DNA from 3 places in the Fictibacillus sp. EA-CB0309 genome. Region 2 is predicted to be linked to each of the others. Evidence: riboswitches for the same ligand, from Rfam matches in the RefSeq annotation. Region 2 holds a riboswitch; each other region holds the start of a gene.

Region 1 (6,775 bases), 190 kb from region 2:
TAAAGGCGCTTGGAATAGAATCCGTATCATTTTTTGAATTGATTCATGAACGAAAACAAAAAATTCAGCAACAGCAACCTTTTGAGCCGATTGCTCTTCCCCTAACAACGGAGTTATTACAAAAATGCTTATTAGAAGCAGGTGTAACAGAGGAAGAGTGGTTCTTATCAGCTATGACTGAAGACAACATCGTTCATAAGCACACATTAAGAGATCGTTCCGCAGTTATTGATGAGCGAAAAAGACAAAAACTGAAGAAAAACAGAATCTTATAAAGGATGACTCATACAATTCGCCAACTTGTTGCTTTAATTCAGCCAATTTATTATTAAATTCGACGAGTTCAATGATTAAATTGACTAATTGTAATGATATATTGACGAGATGACATAATAATTTAGTAAATCTATATATAAAAAAGCTCCGGATTATTTTCCGGAGCTTTCTTACTTTAGAAGATTACTCTTCCCAAACTTTAACTTCTTTCATTACATCGCCTTGTTTAATGCGAAGTACCGTTTCCATGCCTTCAGTAACTTGTCCGAAAACAGTGTGAACACCGTTCAAGTGAGGTTGTGGCTCATGAACGATAAAGAATTGACTTCCCCCAGTATCGCGGCCAGCATGCGCCATTGAAAGAGAACCAGCTACGTGCTTATGCGGGTTTCCTTCTGTTTCACAAGGAATAGAATAACCAGGACCGCCAGCTCCAGTTCCCGTCGGGTCTCCGCCTTGTGCTACGAAACCAGGGATAACACGGTGGAACGTTACACCGTTATAAAATCCTTCGTTTGCTAATTTTTCAAAGTTTTCTACTGTTCCAGGTGCTTCTTCTTGGAACAAATCAAATAGTATTTTTTCGCCGTTTTCAAATTCAATAGAACCTTTTTTCATAAAAATGGCCTCCTTCTACTTCATTACAACTACCATTGTACGGTTAAATGACTGCTCCGTAAACTAATTTACACAAAAACATTTGTTTTTAATGGGACATCATTCTTAATGAGGTCTTCATACGTTTCCCGCTTCACTACAAGTTGTTCTTCTCCGTTCTCAACAAACACAACTGCAGGACGTTGGATGCGGTTATAATTGCTCGCCATGCTGTATCCATATGCTCCGGTACATGATACCGCCAAATAGTCGTTATCCGTTACTTTTGGCAACTCGATATCCCAGATCAGCATATCTCCGCTCTCACAGCATTTCCCTGCGATTGATACGGTTTGTGCAGGCTTTTCGTTCATTTTATTTGCAACACATGCTTCGTACTTTGCTTGATAGAGTGCCGGGCGAATGTTATCGGTCATTCCACCGTCAACAGAAACATAATGTCTAACGCCTTCGATCTCTTTTTGCGAACCGATTGAATAGATCGTTGTTCCAGCGTCACCCACTAGGGAGCGGCCTGGCTCAATCCACAATTCAGGTAAATCTCTTCCTTCAAAACGGTTCATTTGTTTGCTCACTTCTTCAATCATAGCCGTTACATATTGCTCTGGTGAGAGCGGTGTATCTTCAGAAGTATATTGAATACCAAAGCCTCCGCCAAGGTTTACGACAGTCGGAAAATAGTTATAGCTTTCTTCCCACTTCTTAAAGTGCCCAAATAGCTTTTCAATCGCTAAAGTAAAACCATCTGTTTCAAAGATTTGTGAGCCGATATGACAATGAACCCCTAATACACGAAAACCCTCAAAATTAAGAACTTCCATTAGCGCCTTATCAGCTTGGCCATTACCTAGGTCAAAACCAAATTTAGAATCTTCCTGGCCAGTTATGATGTAATCATGTGTATGTGCTTCAATGCCAGGAGTGAGGCGCAATAAAATATTAACCTTTTTATTGAGTTTGTTGCTTAACGTTTTTAGTAAAGAGATCTCAAAAAAGTTATCAACTACAATACAGCCTACTCCCGCGTTAAGTGCAAACTCTAATTCTTCCGGGCTTTTATTGTTTCCGTGAAAATGAATTCGTTCTGCTGGAAACTCTGCTTGAAGAGCTGTGTAAAGCTCTCCGCCTGAAACCACATCTAAGCTTAATCCTTCTTGATCGATCAGCTGAAACATGGCGATGGAAGAGAAAGCTTTTGAGGCGTACGCTACTTGGTAACCCACACCTTTTTCTTCGAATGCTTTCTTAAAACCTCTTGCTCTATTCTTTATCAAAGATACATCGTACAGATAAAGTGGTGTTCCATATTTTTTTGCAAGTTCAACCGTATCTGTACCACCTATCCATAGATGATGATTTTGTCCGATTTGTGCTGTACCGTGTAAATTCACAAAAAATCCCCTCTCGTTGTTGATAGAGAATTCAATCCCGACAAATACAAAAGACAGCCGCAACTAAGGCAGGCTGTCATAACCGTACCCTCATGTCGGAATAGCTCTCCACTACTGCTGTAGTGACAGTCCGTTGCTTGTTCAGCAGCGGCCCAGCATAAAAAGAGATGGAGCTCTTCCTACACTTCGGCAAATTGACCTTTCAACATATTTCATCGTCATCCACAAACTCCATATGCTACTCATTCGTTTTGCGCCTCTACCTCATATGAGGCATATATAATTAGTTATGAATTTAACACAATTTTCAACAATCAGCAAGGGACAGATTAATTAGTTGGCTGTTTTTTGCTGTTTTGTGGATGAACAATGCTCGGCCGCACTTTTGACAATGGCACGGCAATTCGAACAATAATCTGCATAAAAGCTTTTGGATTAAACGGAATGAGCGGCCATAAATACGGTGTGTTCAAGTTCTTGATGGTTGCCATATATATAACCATAATCGTAAACCCAATTACAAACCCCGGAACTTTAAAGAGCATCACCATTGCAATTAAGAAGAGCCGGAGTACTTTGTTGGCGATACTGAGCTCGTAACTTGGTGTTGAGAACGATCCGATCGCAGCGATTGCTACATATAGAATAACTTCTGGAACGAACAAACCTACGTCGATTGCAATTTGTCCGATTAATACTGCTGCAATCAGACCCATTGCGGTCGAAAGGGCACTAGGGGTATGAATGGCGGCGAGCCTCAAGATATCAATCCCGATTTCCGCAAAGACAATTTGTAAAAACAATGGGATGTTGGTTGTTTTATTTGGTCCGATAAAATCAATAAAAGGTGGCAGCAGCTCTTTTTGCATAGAAAAAAGGAGCCACATCGGAACTAAAAATACTGAAGCAAGCATACCAGTAAAACGCGTCCACCTTAAAAAAGCACCGATAAATGGAGTCTGTCTGAATTCTTCTGCATGCTGCACATGATGAAAGAGTGTTGTGGGAGTAATGATAACACTCGGTGATGTATCTGTGATGATCAATACATGACCTTCCATCAAATGCTGAGCTGCAACGTCTGGTCGCTCTGTATACCGGACTAAGGGAAACGGATTCCAGCCTTGTTTAACAATAAATTCTTCAATCGTTTTATCCGCCATCGGTATGCCATCAATCTCTATAGAGCTGAGTTCTTTTCTTATCAGATCTACGAGCCCTGGATCTGCAACATCCTGTATATAAGAAAGACATACATCCGTTTTTGACCGTTCCCCAACTTGCATAATTTCATGTCTTAAACGCTCATCTCGAATACGTCGTCTCGTAAGGGCGGTGTTGATGATAATGTTCTCCGTATACCCGTCTCGGGCACCCCTTACAACTTTCTCGATATCCGGTTCTTCGGGAGACCTTCCTGGGTAACTCCTAACGTCAACAACAAATGCTTCTTCCTCACCGTCAACAAAGATAACGATGAGTCCTGAAAGCATCCGGTCTACGGCTTCATCTAATGACTTTGTAAGCTCCACTTGCTGGTGAGCTAGATGATTATGTACAAGGTCTTTCACTTTGCTTGGCGATCTATGACCGTGATCCATATCCATGAGTTCACGGTAGATCATTATGATGAACTCACTGTCACAAAGACCGGTACAATAATATAGTTGTAATTCTTTTTTAAGAACAAAAATTTTCCTGACGCCAACATCGAAACTTACCCCGATGCCTAGACGTTCTTTTAGAAATTTTTCTGTATCATGAATGTTTTTGCTGATTGGAGTCTTATTTTTTGCGTCGTTTGCCACTTGAGTCGCTCCTTTCTAAAATGAGTTTTATAGCCTTAACCGTAATCGGAGCCCCTTTTTCAACAGCATCGAAACCTGACATTTTGCCGATGTCCCCGATTCCAACCACAAAAGGAAGATTCAGTTCATCAAGAATATACACCGTATCGCCGTTAATTCTTCCTGTTTCTAAGTCAGGCAGTCCGCTTTTGTCAATGCCAAACTCTGTGAGTTCACCATATCTATCCATCGAACAATGTACTTTCGTCCACTCTGCAAAATGCGTCTTTGAAGCGACCGCTACCGCACCAATAACATCTATGTCTTTTTGCTGATGAATGTATCTCATAGCATGTTCTCCTGGTCCCTCTCCCTTAAAACCACAATCATCGAACATCACAAGTACAGGATCATTAGGTGTTGTACGGATCATTTCTACAAGTTCTTCACCGCTCTTTTTGGATGGATTTCCCCATGATTGCGAAATACATCTGCCGCCAACTTGTTTAGCAGCATGTTCGACAACCCGCAATGCGTACAGATCTCCATCAGTTATGAAAATGACCCGTTTTTTTACCATAAGATCACCCCTTTGGTTCAAAGATGACTGCTACTAAAAAACCAAACAAAATGGCTGAAGAGATACCTGCAGATGTTAACTCAAAAATACCCATCGCTATTCCGATAAACCCGTGTTCGTCAGCTGCTGCCATCGCACCATGAAGCAGTGAGTGACCAAAACTTGTGATGGGGACGGTAGCACCTGCTCCTGCAAACTTGATTAAATTATCATAGATTCCGAAAGCATCAAGACCTGCTCCGATCACTACAAACGAAGTGGTAACATGCGCTGGTGTTAATTTCAAAACATCCATCATCAATTGACCGACGACGCAAATGGCTCCACCTATTACAAATGCCCAGAAAAACTCCATCTTATTGTCCTCCTTCCGCCCGCTCTAGAACAACGCCGTGAGCAACCGTTGGAATACTTTCTTTTTGTTGAACCATAACAGGATTTAAAAGTGCACCTGTCGCTACCATAAGTACTTTCTTTAAATTCCCTTTTCGGATCTCATCTAGAATGTATCCATACGTGACAACTGCAGAGCATGCACAACCGCTTCCTCCAGCAAACACCTGCTGACCCGAGCGATAGATCATCAGCCCGCAATCACGATGGTTATCAGAAACATCATAACCCTGTTCCTTTAACAGCATTTTTACGATCGGCGCTCCTACTCCTGAAAGATCTCCTGTCGCGATTAAGTCATACTCATTTGGTTCAACATTCATTTCTTTAAAATGAGCAGCGATTGTATCAGCTGCTGCAGGAGCCATCGCAGAACCCATATCAAAAGGGTCTTTTATTCCTAAGTCGACTACTTTTCCAACTGTTGCTGATGTGATTTTAATATCCGAGACCTCTTTACTGACAAGCGCTGCACCTGCACCTGTAACGGTAAACGTCGCCGTATCTGGTTTTTGTCCGCCATATTCAGTCGGGTATCTAAACTGTCTTTCGGCTGTAGCGTTGTGCGAACTAACTGCTGCCACAACTCGGTTAGCGTAACCGCCATCTACCAATGCTGCTCCTAACGCTAAGGACTCCATAGAAGTTGAACAAGCTCCAAATACGCCTAAAAAGGGGATGCCGTTTCCACGTGCTGTATAGTTGGACGAAACAATTTGATTCAGCAGATCACCTGCTAACAAAAAATTAATATCTTCAGGCTTCATCTTTACTTTTTGTAAACAAGCATTGATCGCGTCTTCCATCAGCTGCCTTTCAGCAAGCTCCCAGTTTTTTTGCCCGCAATGCAAGTTGTTATATGTTTTATCAAAGTAACTGCCTAATGGACCTTCACTTTCCATCGGACCAACGGCTGTTCCTGCTGCGTTCAAATACACATTATTCGCAAATTTCCACGTTTGTCTTCCTAATAAATTCATGCCCTCACTCCTTATGTCAAGTGCTGAAAGATATAGCGGATCATGCCAAAAACATAGGCAGATACAGCCCCGAAAACAATAACAGCTCCAGCAAGTTTAAACAGATTTGTAGCCACTCCAAGTACAAGACCCTCACTCTTATGTTCTAGTGCAGCACTCGTTACAGCGTTCGCAAAACCAGTAACTGGTACTACAGAACCAGCTCCAGCAAACTGACCGATCTTATCATAAACACCTAGCCCTGTTAAAAGCGCCGCAATTAAAATGAGCGTTGCAACGGTCGGGTTACCCGCAGTTTCTTGTGAAAAATTAAAATAGGTCATGTAAAACATTTGTATCGCTTGACCGATTGTACAAATAATTCCTCCTACCAAAAAGGCTTTGAAACAGTTCAACACATAAGGCGGTTTTGGCTGAATCGGCTTAATTTTTTTGCGTATGCCTGCTGTTCTTCTTTTGTTGCCATAAAGCATTCACATCCTTAATGATTAATGTAGTACATCCAATGAAACAAGGACCCTGAAATTTTCCCTAATACAATCGCCATTAATATGATGATGATCTTCTCACCGAACCCTACTCTTTTTGCAAGAATCGGTAGTACGTTCAAGACTTCAGTCAATGCGGCTGCAAGCATCCCTACAAAGATTCCTGCTAATAGACCAATTGGAACGAGGAAAAATGCTGGAAACGAAATTGAAGCGTTTCTTAAGTTCATCCACCCCCAATTACCGCTCCTAATATAATGCT
Region 2 (6,775 bases):
ATTATGAAGCTTACTTAAAAAGTAAAGATTGGACTTTAAGGGAATTTTACTCTGTTGATGAATTAGGTACTCCTTTATCAGAAGAAGGCGTGCAAGCTGTGTTAAAAGAGTTTGACATAAGTCGTGAAAAACTTAACGAACTTTTAATTGACTACGGTCTTCTTGAAGAAGGACAAGATGTTCTAGAAGGAACGTATGTTATTTTTGAAGAAGAATTGTTTGAAGAAGTTGATTTTATTATCGGCACACCTATAAGTGATGAAAATCTTCAACGGCTATTAAACGACTACAACATCAAGTCTATCGATGAACTGGATGCATTATTAGCAGAAAATGATGATTCACGTGATAACTATGAATACATTGAAGATTTAGAGTCATCTGTAGACTACTATATTAACGGTGACGATTGGGTAGGTACTCCAATCAATGACGAGAACCTTCAGCAGTTATTGAAAGACTATAACCTGGGTTCCATAGAAGAACTTGAAGCTTTATTAAAAGAAAACGATGATTCACTTGAAAGCTACGAATACATTGAAGATCTTGAGTGGGCTGTTGATTTTTATATAAACGGCGATGACTACATGGATGAAGAAATAGCAGATCTCTTTACACAGATTGATTTAACAGACGAAGAGATGGAAAAGCTTTTTGCTCATTTAGAAACACTAAATTGGGAAGATCCAGCTTTCCTTGATCAAATGATGCTGCTTGCTGAACGAATGATGGCATTTGAAGATTTCGAAACTGCAGATGAACTTTCTGCTGAACAAGTTGCTGAACTACTTTCAATTTTCTCTGAAATGAAACACCTTTTACAAATTGAAACAAAATATTATCTTGTTGTTGATGGACAAAAACAACCCATTTCAATGGACACGTTGATGACGATGGATTCTACAAATGGTCATGACTTAATCATGGAAATCTACAACTTGAGTGGTGAATTATTAGCAGACATCCGTATTACAGCAGATATGTTTGGTTCTGAAATTATCCAAGAGACAGGTAAAGATATTCAAACTGCTGAAAAAATCATTACAGCACCACCAACTAAGGCTAAACCACCTGTAAAAACAGTAAAAGGCGGAGAACTTCCTAAAACTGCTACCAACCATATGGAGAACGTTGGACTTGGACTAGGACTTGCAGCGGCAGGGATTTTACTATTTAGACGAATGAGAGTAAAAGGGTTTTAAATGAAGGACAAAAGTAAACTTCGGATTATTCTTCTGACATTATCCGTTGCGTTGATTTTGTTTGGAGTTTGGTTTAGCAGTACAAATGCCTTTACATTTATGAAAGGGTATTTGATATTCAAAACTGGACAAATGGAAGCTAAAGAAGATTATGATAAGTCTGTTGCACAAAAGCAAGCTGTCCCTAAAAAGGAGAGTCTATATCCTGAGAGACCTGCAAAAGGCGACAACATTGGTAATCTCATAATTCCAAAGCTGGATGCTTCACTCCCAATCTTTCATGGAACAGATGAAGAAGAATTAGAACAAGGAGTAGGCCATTTCGCTAAAAGTGTCTTACCAGGTGAGAATGATAATTCTGTTTTATCAGGACATCGTGATACCGTTTTTCGTAAACTTGGAGAGGTGGGTAAAGGTGATCTCTTGATCGTTGAGACATCAGCTGGAACATTTACGTATCAAGTAAAAAATGTTCGCATCGTTGGTAAAGATGACAGAACAGTAATTGTTCCAAAACCAAGAGCAACATTAACGGTTTCAACTTGCTACCCTTTTAATTTTATTGGAGCGTCACCTGAACGGTATATTCTTGTGGCTGAATTAATTTCAAAAAATAATTTAATGGCTAGACAGCAGAACTTTTATTTTCTGCTGTCTTTTTAAATAAATTTTAATTAAAATAGCTTCTGGTTTGAAATTTCTATAAAACAGGTATACATACAAAATGATACAGGATAATGGTTAGGCTTAAACTTTTCCCATCTGATACATACTTAGAATAATCAACTAGAAAGCCGGTGGTTAGAGCTATGAAGAAAAGCTCATTTGTAATCGTAGCTAGTTTAATCATTTTATTAAGTGTAGTTATTATTGTGTACTATTTTAATTCAGATGAAATGGAAGTCACCGCTCTTGGGGATTCATTAGCATACGGGTTAGGCGACACAAGTGACAATGGATATATTGGAGATGTAGAGAAAAGGTACGAAGATGATTTAAAAACACAGCTTGTTGTCCATGATTATGGTGTTCCTAATGATACAAGCACTGATTTACTAAAGCGGTTAGATAATCCTGAAATTGCTAAAACAGCAAAACGCTCTGATTTTATTTTTATTAACATAGGGACTAACGACTTATTAAAAAGTACAGATCGTTTAACGAAATTTAATAAAGAAGAGCTTTCTGCAAACGAGGAAATTTATAAAGAAAATCTAAACCAAATCATTAAAAAAGTACAAGACAAGGAACACCCAAAGACCATTTATATCTTGGGCATATATAACCCCAAGGTCAAATGGAGTGCAATGTCTGTCGTAAACGAAGCGGTATCAAATTGGAATGCTTCAACAATTGAAATAACTAAAAAAATACAAATACAGCTTTTATTCGTACGGATGATCTCTTTATCAATAAAAATAAGCGGGATTATTTCTCAGATCATCTTCATCCCAATGAAAAAGGGTATGCATTAATCGGGAAAAGAGTATATAAAACAATTAGACAAAGCTCTGATTACAGATAGATTTATAGTCAATACATTCCATTGACGCATCATGAACAATCTGTTATTCTTCAAAACGGAACATAATTTAATTAAATATAAGTCCTCACATTAATCTCGGTGAGGTAGAGGTCGCATTAATTATGAGTAGGACTGTTAGAGGCAAGTGGTGCTTATGACAACAGTTTGAAAGGAATTGATGCCGAAATGTGTTTTTGTCCACTATAAAAATTCATTGGGGCTGCATTTAATAAGTGCAGAACTGTCGCAGAATTTTCTGCGTTGAGCTATGAGGGATTATGTGGGAAGCTGATTATAACACGTATGGGCTGTTTCCATACGTGTTTTTTTATTGGCGTAAAATCAACAGGAGGTTATTACAGCATGAAAAATAATAATTGGAGTGTATGGCTTCTGACGGCGTTTGTTGTTGGAAATATGGTAGGGTCAGGTATCTTTATGCTTCCAAATACATTAGCACAAACAGCAAGCCCATTGGGAGTAACCGCTGCTTGGGCCGTTACAGGTTTTGGGGTTTTAATGATCGCATTAGTTTTTGGTTCGTTGTCTATTAGAAAACCAGAATTAACAGCTGGTCCGCAAAGTTATGCAAGAGCCTTATTTTCAAATCCGAAAGCAGGAAATGTTGCAGGATTCAGCATGGTATGGGGATATTGGGTAGCTAACTGGATAAGCAACGTCGCAATTATCACTAGTTTCGCAGGGTATTTATCAACTTTTTTCCCAATGATGCAGAGTTCAAAGGTAGTAGGAACCGTATTAAACCAAGAAATACAGCTTGGAAAAGTGATCACATTTATTGTTTGTACGGTATTGCTATGGTTTACTCATTTTATTCTAGTTAAAAGTATGAATGGAGCTGGTAAGCTTAACTTTGTAGCGACCGCTTCAAAAGTGATCGGGTTTATGTTATTTATTGTCGCTGCATTATTCGCGGTTGAATCTACCTTATTTGCTGATGCTTACTTCCCAGTAGTCGATGAGGCAGGTGTTTCTCATGGACTTGGAAGTCAAATTAACATGGCTGCTATTGCAACGTTATGGGCATTTGTTGGTATAGAATCAGCGGTTGTGTTGTCAGGAAGAGCTTCTTCTCAAAAAGATGTTAAAAAAGCTACGATTATTGGTCTTCTTATTGCCCTTAGCATTTACATGATCACTACGTTACTTACGATGAACGTATTGCCAAGAGAAGTGCTTATGGCTTCAGACAAGCCATTTGTCGATGTATTATCAGCATTGATTGGAAATACAGGTGCATCTCTCATGGGTCTATTGGCTGTAATTTCGTTATTTGGTTCAACGATTGGTTGGATTCTGTTAAGTTCCGAAGTTCCTTATCAAGCGGCTAAATCAGGTGTATTTCCAGCTTTCTTTGGTAAGGTTAATAAGAATGGAAGTCCAGTTAACGCATTAGCTATTACAAATATTATGTCTCAAATCTTTATCTTCTCTACGATTTCAGGGACAATTGGTGAAGCGTACACGTTCCTAACAACTTCAGCTACACTTGCCTATTTGATTCCGTATCTGATATCAGCTGTTTACTTCTTAAAGCTTGTTTATAAAGGTGAAACATATGATCAGATCAAAGGATCCCGGGCCAGAGACGGAGCGATCGCTTTATTAGCATTCATCTACTCAAGCTGGGTTATTATTTCAGGGACAGCGGATGCTAAAACATTCACATTAGGCATTGGTTTGTTCTTTTTAGGATTTGTTGTATATCCTATTTTTAATAAATATACCGATAAAAAAAGTAAAACCTCTGATTGAGGTTTTCTTTTTTCACTTTACCGTATAATGTGAGTTAACTTCATAAGCTCGTATAATCGCAGGGATATGGCCTGCAAGTTTCTACCAAACCCCCGTTAAGGGTTTGACTACGAGTGACGCAAACTTTCCAAACATCCTTACAATAAGGTTGTATTGGGTTATTTTTATTCCGTTTTCTATACCGGAGAATTGCTTCACTCGAACAGAGAGAAGCGGTTCTCCGGTTTTTTGTTATTTAAAAATAGATTAAGAGGTGGACCAATGAATTTTTTAGAAAAGAAAATTTGTGATGAGGGTGTTGTACTGTCCTCATCTGTGCTAAAGGTTGACTCGTTTTTAAATCATCAAATCGACCCTGAATTTATGAAGCAGATCGGTACTGAGATAGCAAATCGGTATAAAGCAGTTGGAATTACAAAAATAGTAACGATTGAATCTTCAGGGATCGCACCTGCCGTTTTTGCAGGATTAGAACTCCAAGTTCCAGTAGTTTTCGCTCGCAAAAAGAAATCATTAACACTAACTGAAGGCTTGCTGACATCTTCGGTTTATTCATTTACAAAGCAAGAAAAAAATGAGATATCCGTTGCGAAGAAATTCCTTCAATCTGGTGACAAAGTTCTAATCATTGATGATTTCTTAGCACACGGAGAAGCGGCCCTCGGACTTGCCGATATTGTAACAAAAGCGAATGCTCACATTGCCGGGTTCGGGATTGTTATTGAAAAATCATTTCAAGTGGGACGACAAAAACTAGAGGAAAAAGGGTACCGAGTAGAATCCATTGCAAGAGTGAAAGAAATGAGTCCAAAAGGAATTACCTTTATTCAAAGCGAGGTGATGTCATCATGAAGAAAGGGAAAGTATTCTCACTAGGAATTCAACATGTTCTAGCGATGTATGCTGGAGCGGTAATTGTTCCCTTGATCGTTGGCGGTGCACTTAAACTATCACCTGAACAGCTTGCCTATCTAGTAGCAATCGACCTTTTAACATGTGGACTAGCAACACTGCTGCAAGTCTGGCAAAACCGCTTCTTTGGAGTTGGTTTACCCGTTGTATTAGGTTGTACGTTTACTGCCGTAGGTCCAATGATTGCAATCGGAGGTCAATATGGAATAAGCGCGATCTACGGTGCTATTATTGCAGCAGGACTGTTCGTGGTGATTTTTGCGGGTGCTTTCGGGAAAATACTTAAGCTGTTTCCTCCAATAGTAACAGGATCTGTCGTTACGATTATCGGGATCACACTGATTCCGGTTGCTATTAAAGACATGGCAGGTGGAGCAGGGAGTGAAAACTTTGGTTCACCACAAAATCTCATCCTATCATTTGGAGTACTTGGTTTCATCTTACTTCTTTTTCGATTTTCTAAAGGATTCATTCGTTCTGTATCCATCCTGATTGGTCTGATTGCAGGAACAGTTGCATCTGCATCTATGGGTTTGGTTGATTTTACTCCAGTTATGCAGGCTTCATGGGTTCACATGCCAAAGCCATTTTACTTTGGGATTCCAACATTTGAGGTCGGAGCAATTATCACCATGATCCTGGTTGCAATCGTAAGCTTGATTGAATCTACTGGAGTGTTCATGGCACTAGGTAAAATATGCGACCGCAACCTGACACCTAAAGACTTAACAAAAGGGTATAGAGGAGAAGGTCTTGCTATTATTCTTGGTGGTATCTTTAACGCCTTTCCATACACAACGTATTCTCAAAACGTCGGGCTTGTCCAGTTGTCAGGAGTAAAAACAAAACAGGTAATCTATGTAGCTGGAGGAATGTTAGTATTCCTTGGCTTAATTCCTAAAGTTGCCGCACTTACAACGTTGATTCCAACGCCGGTTATGGGCGGAGCGATGGTCGCGATGTTTGGTATGGTATTTGCTTCAGGTATCAAAATGCTTAGTGAAGTGAACCTGGCAAAGCAAGAAAACCTTTTAATCATAGCTTGTTCAGTCGGAATGGGGCTAGGTGTAACGGTAGAACCAGAATTGTTCAGCAAGCTTCCAGAAAGTGTACAGATTTTAACAGAGAACGGAATCGTGTCAGGCAGCTTAATGGCTATTCTGTTGAACTTACTGTTTAACGCAAAAGCTAAAAAGGTGAATATCCCTCAAATACAAAAAAGTCAAAAGCAAGCTGTATAATAATAAAAGCGGTTATCCTCACTGTATCCAGTAGATGATAGCCGCTTTTTATGTTTACTCTGATCTAATTTTTCTTTCTTTGTCTTAGTCTTCTTCGTAGCCATGATTTTGTACATTTC
Region 3 (6,775 bases), 600 kb from region 2:
ATTATTAGTAACGGCGCAACAAGGATTGAATGAACCTCGTTATCCTTCTCTTCCGGGAATCATGAAAGCGAAGAAAAAGCCGCTTGAAACGTTAGAGTTAGATGATCTCGATATTGATGAAGAAGACGTAGAAGCAAAAACAAAAACAGTAGAAGTTTATCTTCCTCCTAAAAAGGAAGCTGGAAAAATCCTATCAGGTGAAACAGCAGACCAAGTAAAAGAGCTTGTATCTCTGTTAAGAAACGAAGCGAAGGTAATATAAGGAGGAGACATCATGGCAAAAAAAGTTTTAGTACTTGCAGAATCCCGTGACGGTGCATTACGTAATGTTTCATTTGAGGCAATTGCAGCAGCAAAAGAAATTTCCGGCGGTGGAGAAGTTTTCGCAGTATTATGCGGTGAATCTGTTCAATCACTTGCAGCAGAATTGATTCACTATGGTGCTGACCGTGTTCTTGTGGCTGAAGATGAGAAACTAGCAAACTATACCCCTGACGGATACTTTCAAACAATAAAGCAGATTATTGATGAGGAAAATCCTGAAGCAATCGTATTTGGACATACGTCTCTAGGGAAAGACTTGTCGCCAAGACTTGCAGCCCGTTTAGAATCAGGACTTATCTCTGACGTTACTGGACTTGAACAAGCTGGAGAAAACACGGTATTCACTCGTCCGGTATATTCAGGAAAAGCTTTTGAGAAAAAATTAATTTCTGATGGTCTTGTGTTCGTGACGATTCGTCCAAACAACATCACGCCTTTAGAAAAGGATGAGTCTAGATCTGGTGATGTTAAGTCCGTTTCTGTTGAAATCAAGGACTTAAGAACAATTGTAAAAGAAGTTGTTCGTAAAGCATCAACAGGTGTTGATCTTTCAGAAGCGAAGATTATCGTAGCTGGCGGCCGCGGTGTGAAATCTGAAGATGGATTTAAACCTCTTCAAGAGCTTGCAGATGTGCTTGGAGCAGCTGTTGGTGCTTCTCGTGGTGCATGTGACGCTGATTATTGTGATTATTCACTTCAAATTGGCCAAACAGGTAAAGTAGTTACTCCAGATTTGTATATTGCTTGTGGAATCTCAGGAGCAATTCAGCATCTAGCTGGTATGTCCAACTCTAAAGTAATTGTAGCAATCAATAAAGATCCAGAGGCAAGCATCTTCTCCGTAGCAGATTATGGAATCGTAGGAGATCTGTTTGAAGTAGTACCTTTGTTAACAGAAGAGTTTAAGAAAGTGTTAGTATAGGAGTAGAAAAACGATTAAAACGTCCGGTACGCTGGACGTTTTTTTCAATCGTAAAAAGGAGGGTGTACAATGACTACTATCGCATTTATCCGTCATGGTGAAACAGATTGGAACACGGAGAGAAGAGCGCAAGGCTGCAAGGATATTCCGCTCAATGAAAACGGAATACATCAGGCTGATCGGCTAGCTGAAAGATTTATTGATCAAAAATGGGATGCTATTTATGCTAGTCCCCTTAAAAGAGCATATAAGACAGCTGAGGCTTTGAGTGGAGTTACAGGGTTACATGTAATGGCCGATGAAAGACTACGTGAAATTTCCTTTGGTGAGACAGAAGGGACAACGGAATCTGAACGGGTTGAACGCTGGGGAGAGGATTGGATGAATCTTGATCTCGGCAGGGAAACGAATGAAGAGGCTGATCTTCGCTGGAAAGCGGCGCTAAAAGAAATTACTGAAAACCATAAAAATCAAAAAGTGTTGATTGTGACCCACGGTGCGCTTCTTGTAAGAATATTTAAGGATCTTCTTCAAGACAAGACTGACCGATGGTATGGACTGAACAACACCTCGTTCTCTGTCTTTCAACTAACACCTGAGAACAGTTGGAGATGTGATTTGTTTAACTGCCAAAAGCACCTTGAAGAGACAGCGACTATTTAACGTTTGTTCAATTGAAAACTTGGGTACCATAAGGTTGAGCAAACTATTAGCAACTGAGTTATTTGTGGGATATACTTTGTTTACACTTTGTTATTTAAAAGGAGGGCCAAATAAATGGCTATTGTTAATGCATCAGATCAAACATTTAATACAGAAACGAATGAAGGTTTAGTACTTGCTGACTTTTGGGCACCATGGTGCGGACCTTGTAAAATGATTGCTCCAGTACTTGAAGAAGTAGATCAAGAAATGGAAGAAGTAAAAGTAGTTAAGCTGGACGTTGATGAAAATCAAGAAACAGCTGGTAAATATGGTGTAATGAGCATTCCTACTTTACTAGTATTTAAAGATGGTCAAGTGGTTGACCAAGTTGTAGGTTTCCAGCCTAAAGAAGCTTTAGTAGAGCTTTTAAACAAACATAAGTAAGCGATCTACAAAAAAGCCCGAACTTCGGGCTTTTTTTTGTGGAATAGATTTTTTTAGAAAGGCTATTCTATGTAGTTTTGAAAGTAGCTGATTTCCGCTCTAGGCTGCTCGCTTTCCGCGAGGCAGGCGGTGAGCCTCCTGCCGCTAGGGGCTAATAGATGTCTCCACCTGACCGGTTCGAGGAAGTATCCTTGCTCCTGCGTCTACTAGTAAATGCTATCGAAGTGAGCTTCCTCGTCGCATGCCTCGCGAGATGCTTCTCAGGTGGTAGGCACGCATCCTTACGCTTCAATTAACATGCAAATGAAGAGTAAATATAGATTCAATAGCAACAATTCTTTTGAAAGCCGCTTTAAGAGTTCCGCCTTACAAACCGCTGCAAGCAAGCATCTTAAATAGGAGCTAATATTTCTAAAAGAGAAAACATCCTTAGCTTTTGTAATATTTTCTAGGAAATATTGTCGATAAATGAATGTATATGGTAATTTAATCACGAAAGTATATTGATTTAGTACATACATGATATGATAAACGAAAAGACTGCAATGAAGTTAAGGGGGATGACATGACCTCTATATCGGTAAAACAAAAATTAATGCTGCTTCCTGATCAGCCTGGATGCTATCTCATGAAAAATGAGTTCGGTAAAGTAATCTATGTAGGTAAAGCAAAGGTCTTAAAAAATCGAGTGAAATCTTACTTTTCAGGAACGCATGATGGCAAAACACAACGGCTCGTCAGTGAGATCAGAGACTTTGAATATATTGTCACCTCTACGGAGATGGAAGCCTTAGTTCTCGAGATGAACCTTATAAAAAAGCATGACCCTCGGTATAATGTCATGCTGAAAGATGATAAAAGCTATCCATATTTAAAAGTTACTTCTGAAAAACAGCCAAGACTATTATACACAAGGAAAATAAAAAAAGATGGCGGCAAATATTTTGGACCGTTTGTGAATGCGTATGCGGCCCAAGAAACGAAAAAACTGTTAGACCGTATTTTTCCACTAAGAAAATGTGACACGATGCCTAAACGAGTGTGTTTGTACTATCACATCGGTCAATGTTTAGGACCGTGTGTTTACGATATTACAGAACAAGAAAACAAGCAGATGGTAGAAGGCATCGTGAAATTTCTGAATGGCGGATATCAAGATGTTAAGAGCCAGTTATCTGAAAAGATGCTTGAAGCGTCTGAGGCCTTAAACTTTGAAAGGGCAAAAGAACTTCGCGATCAGATTCAACATATTGAAGCTGTTATGGAAAAGCAGAAAATGATGACTGCCGATCTAGTGGATCGAGATGTGTTTGGCTATCATTTTGATAAAGGTTGGATGTGTGTCCAAGTTTTCTTTATCCGTCAAGGTAAAGTGATCGCTAGAGATATTTCTGTTTTTCCTTTTTACGGAGAGGCTCATGAAGATCTACTTACATTTATCGGTCAGTTCTATTTGCAAAAGAATCATCTGATGCCTAAAGAAATTCTCCTTCCGCAAGAAGTGGACGCTGAACTCATTTCAGAACTTCTTCAAGTAAAAGTGCTGCAGCCAAAAAAAGGACAGAAGAAAGAGCTGGTTGAATTAGCGACTAAAAATGCGACCCTTGCTCTTAACGAAAAATTTGCATTGATTGAACAGGATGAAGCTAGAACGATAAAAGCAGTAGAGAACCTTGGTGAAAGAATGGGTGTAGCTCCACCATATCGAATTGAAGCGTTTGATAACTCTAATATTCACGGAACAGATCCTGTTTCAGCGATGGTGGTTTTTGTAGATGGCAAACCATATAAGAAGGATTACAGAAAATATAAGATCAAATCGGTTGAAGGTCCTGATGATTATGCTTCCATGAAAGAAGTCGTCAGAAGAAGATACACAAGAGTGCTAAGAGAAGAAGGGGAACTTCCAAGTCTGATCCTTATTGATGGTGGTAAAGGTCAGATATCAGCCGCTCAGGATGTTTTAGAAAATGAGCTCAATCTTTTTATACCTGTCGCAGGGCTATCGAAGGATGAAAAACATAGAACGTCACAACTTTGGCTTGGTGATCCTCCAGAGATGATCCACTTGCCGAGAAACAGCCAAGAATTTTATCTTTTGCAACGGATTCAGGATGAAGTGCATCGTTTTGCGATCTCGTTTCACCGTAAGGTACGTTCTAAAAGTATGTTTGAATCCACGTTAGATAACATAGCAGGGATTGGAGATAAAAGAAAGAAGATGCTACTTCGCCATTTTGGTTCGCTGAAGAAGCTGAAGGAAGCGTCGGTTGAAGAAATACAAGAAGCTGGAGTACCTAAACCTGTTGCTGAACTCATTACGAAAGCATTTTTATCGAATGAGTAGTTGCAGTTGAAAGATAACTTTGTTAAAATGAAGCCAACTTTATAAAAATGCCATGCTTCGAATGAAGTGATGGTAGAGGAGCAGGAACCAATAGTAGACCATCTGAAGAGAAGAAGCTCTTGTGATGATGGAAGAAAGGGGATTCTTGCCGAAGTGTAAAAGGACTTCTAGCCTTTTATGCTGGACCTGTATTGAATAAATACAGAGCTGTCACACAAGTCCCCCAGGATTTGTGTGGAGGACTATCTCACTAAGGGAAACAAACTTGGCTTGCTACGGATAATAGCAACAATAGGGTTTTTTCCTTATTGTTGCTTTTTTATTCGTTTCTACTTTCAGAATAATATAACTTTTCTGGATGATAAAAATCCTGCTTGCGAAAAAGTTATTGTTGAAAGTATAAGTGCAACAAATTAGACGTAAAAATTTGAGCGTCAACAAAGTTTTCTAATAAAAGAGATAGAATATTACAACAAGAAGGGAATTGGAGAATCATGGGGAGAATCGTTCAAAAATTTGGCGGCACAAGTGTTGGTTCTGTTGAGCGGATACAGAATGTTGCAAAACGAATTATCAATGAAGTAGATGCTGGTAATGAAGTCGTTGTTGTCGTATCTGCAATGGGTAAAACAACAGATGAGCTTGTAAGGCTAGCTGGAGAAATCAATCAAAATCCTTCCAAACGTGAAATGGATATGCTCCTCACTACAGGAGAACAAGTTACGATTGCACTGTTGACGATGGCTCTTCATCAAGAAGGGTACAAAGCTCAATCCTTAACAGGCTGGCAAGCTGGAATTCAAACAGAAAATGCGTTTTCGAATGCTAGGATACTAGACATAGATTCCGAAAGAATTAACGGTTTGCTTAAGGAAGGAAACATTGTTGTTGTTGCTGGTTTTCAAGGTCTGATTCCTGAGACAAAAGATATTGCTACCCTTGGTAGAGGCGGGTCGGATACAACAGCCGTGGCATTAGCGGCAGCATTAAAAGCTGACCGATGCGATATCTATACAGACGTTACAGGAGTCTATACGACTGACCCTCGCGTTGTAAAATCGGCAAGAAAAATACCTTCTATCTCTTATGATGAGATGCTGGAAATGGCGAACCTTGGAGCAGGGGTCCTACACCCTAGAGCTGTAGAGTTTGCTAAAAACTATTCTATTACATTAGAAGTAAGATCGAGTATGAGTGAAGAACGCGGAACGTTAGTAGAGGAGGAACCATCAATGGAACAAAACTTAATGGTAAGAGGATTAGCATTTGAAGGGAATATAACAAAAATCACAGTTTCAGCGATTCCCAATGAGATCCATGCATTAGCGGAACTGTTTACAATACTTGCTTCAAATGGAATTAATGTAGATATCATCATTCAAAATGTATTAAATGAAGAAAAAACGAATATTTCATTTTCGATAGAATCAAACTCTTTGTCAGAAACACAAGAAGTACTTGCTGCTCATCAAGAACAATTAGGGTTTGAGTCAATCAGCTATGAAGGGGATCTTGCCAAGGTTTCGATCGTTGGATCAGGAATGATTTCTAATCCTGGTGTAGCTGCTAAAATGTTTAAAGCTTTGTCAGATCAAGATATTATGATTAAGATGGTAAGTACATCAGAAATTAAGGTTTCAACTGTTGTTAAACAACAAGATATGATCAAGTCTATTGAAACGTTGCATGATGCATTTGAACTGGATGCACGTGTTCCAGTACAGAACACGTAATGAACAAACATTCAAAAAGCCGGCATATGCCGGCTTTTGTGTTATTCGATCGTATCTTTTTTATCCCATTGAACGGTGATGGAAACTTTGTTCCGTTTAACGGATTCTAATGCTTCAGTTGTACATTTTTTTGCAGCTGGACTTGTTCGGCTAGAAAACCTGCTTCTAAGCTGAACGTTTGGTGATTGAAATTCTCGATACGCTGCTCAATAAGAACGGAGTGTAAAGAGAACAACATCTCTGTTTTTGATGCTTCGATCATTTCAAGATTACCCCAGCCTGCTTCATTAAAAAATGCATGTACTTCTTCCATCGTATGTAAAGGATATTTTCTGGCTAAGTGTCTACCTGCCCAATAGA

What was found. Region 2 has a riboswitch for lysine ahead of ACEWFH_RS11460 (amino acid permease). Riboswitches for the same ligand answer to the same signal wherever they lie in the genome.
Region 1: another riboswitch for lysine. It lies ahead of lysA (diaminopimelate decarboxylase); the one in region 2 lies ahead of ACEWFH_RS11460 (amino acid permease).
Region 3: another riboswitch for lysine. It lies ahead of ACEWFH_RS08050 (aspartate kinase); the one in region 2 lies ahead of ACEWFH_RS11460 (amino acid permease).

The regions. Positions count from the first base shown of each region.
Region 1 covers NZ_CP169271.1:1,848,932-1,855,706, reverse strand. The annotation lists gene ACEWFH_RS10320 (DUF309 domain-containing protein) at 1-275, shown strand, start outside; gene ACEWFH_RS10315 (peptidylprolyl isomerase) at 460-894, opposite strand; gene lysA (diaminopimelate decarboxylase) at 963-2,285, opposite strand; lysine riboswitch at 2,379-2,555, opposite strand; gene ACEWFH_RS10305 (spore germination protein) at 2,615-4,093, opposite strand; gene spoVAEA (stage V sporulation protein SpoVABEA) at 4,071-4,652, opposite strand; gene spoVAE (stage V sporulation protein AE) at 4,657-5,007, opposite strand; gene spoVAD (stage V sporulation protein AD) at 5,009-6,025, opposite strand; gene spoVAC (stage V sporulation protein AC) at 6,037-6,498, opposite strand; partial or broken gene ACEWFH_RS10280 (stage V sporulation protein AB) at 6,507-6,775, opposite strand, start outside.
Region 2 covers NZ_CP169271.1:2,043,588-2,050,362, reverse strand. The annotation lists gene ACEWFH_RS11475 (processed acidic surface protein) at 1-1,202, shown strand, start outside; gene ACEWFH_RS11470 (class D sortase) at 1,203-1,865, shown strand; gene ACEWFH_RS11465 (GDSL-type esterase/lipase family protein) at 2,012-2,677, shown strand; lysine riboswitch at 2,825-3,004, shown strand; gene ACEWFH_RS11460 (amino acid permease) at 3,091-4,503, shown strand; purine riboswitch at 4,532-4,633, shown strand; gene ACEWFH_RS11455 (xanthine phosphoribosyltransferase) at 4,765-5,355, shown strand; gene ACEWFH_RS11450 (nucleobase:cation symporter-2 family protein) at 5,352-6,656, shown strand; gene ACEWFH_RS11445 (hypothetical protein) at 6,638-6,775, opposite strand, start outside.
Region 3 covers NZ_CP169271.1:1,446,231-1,453,005, forward strand. The annotation lists gene ACEWFH_RS08025 (electron transfer flavoprotein subunit beta/FixA family protein) at 1-262, shown strand, start outside; gene ACEWFH_RS08030 (electron transfer flavoprotein subunit alpha/FixB family protein) at 275-1,246, shown strand; gene ACEWFH_RS08035 (histidine phosphatase family protein) at 1,316-1,909, shown strand; gene trxA (thioredoxin) at 2,024-2,335, shown strand; gene uvrC (excinuclease ABC subunit UvrC) at 2,901-4,682, shown strand; lysine riboswitch at 4,748-4,935, shown strand; gene ACEWFH_RS08050 (aspartate kinase) at 5,177-6,415, shown strand; partial or broken gene ACEWFH_RS08055 (YslB family protein) at 6,457-6,775, opposite strand, start outside.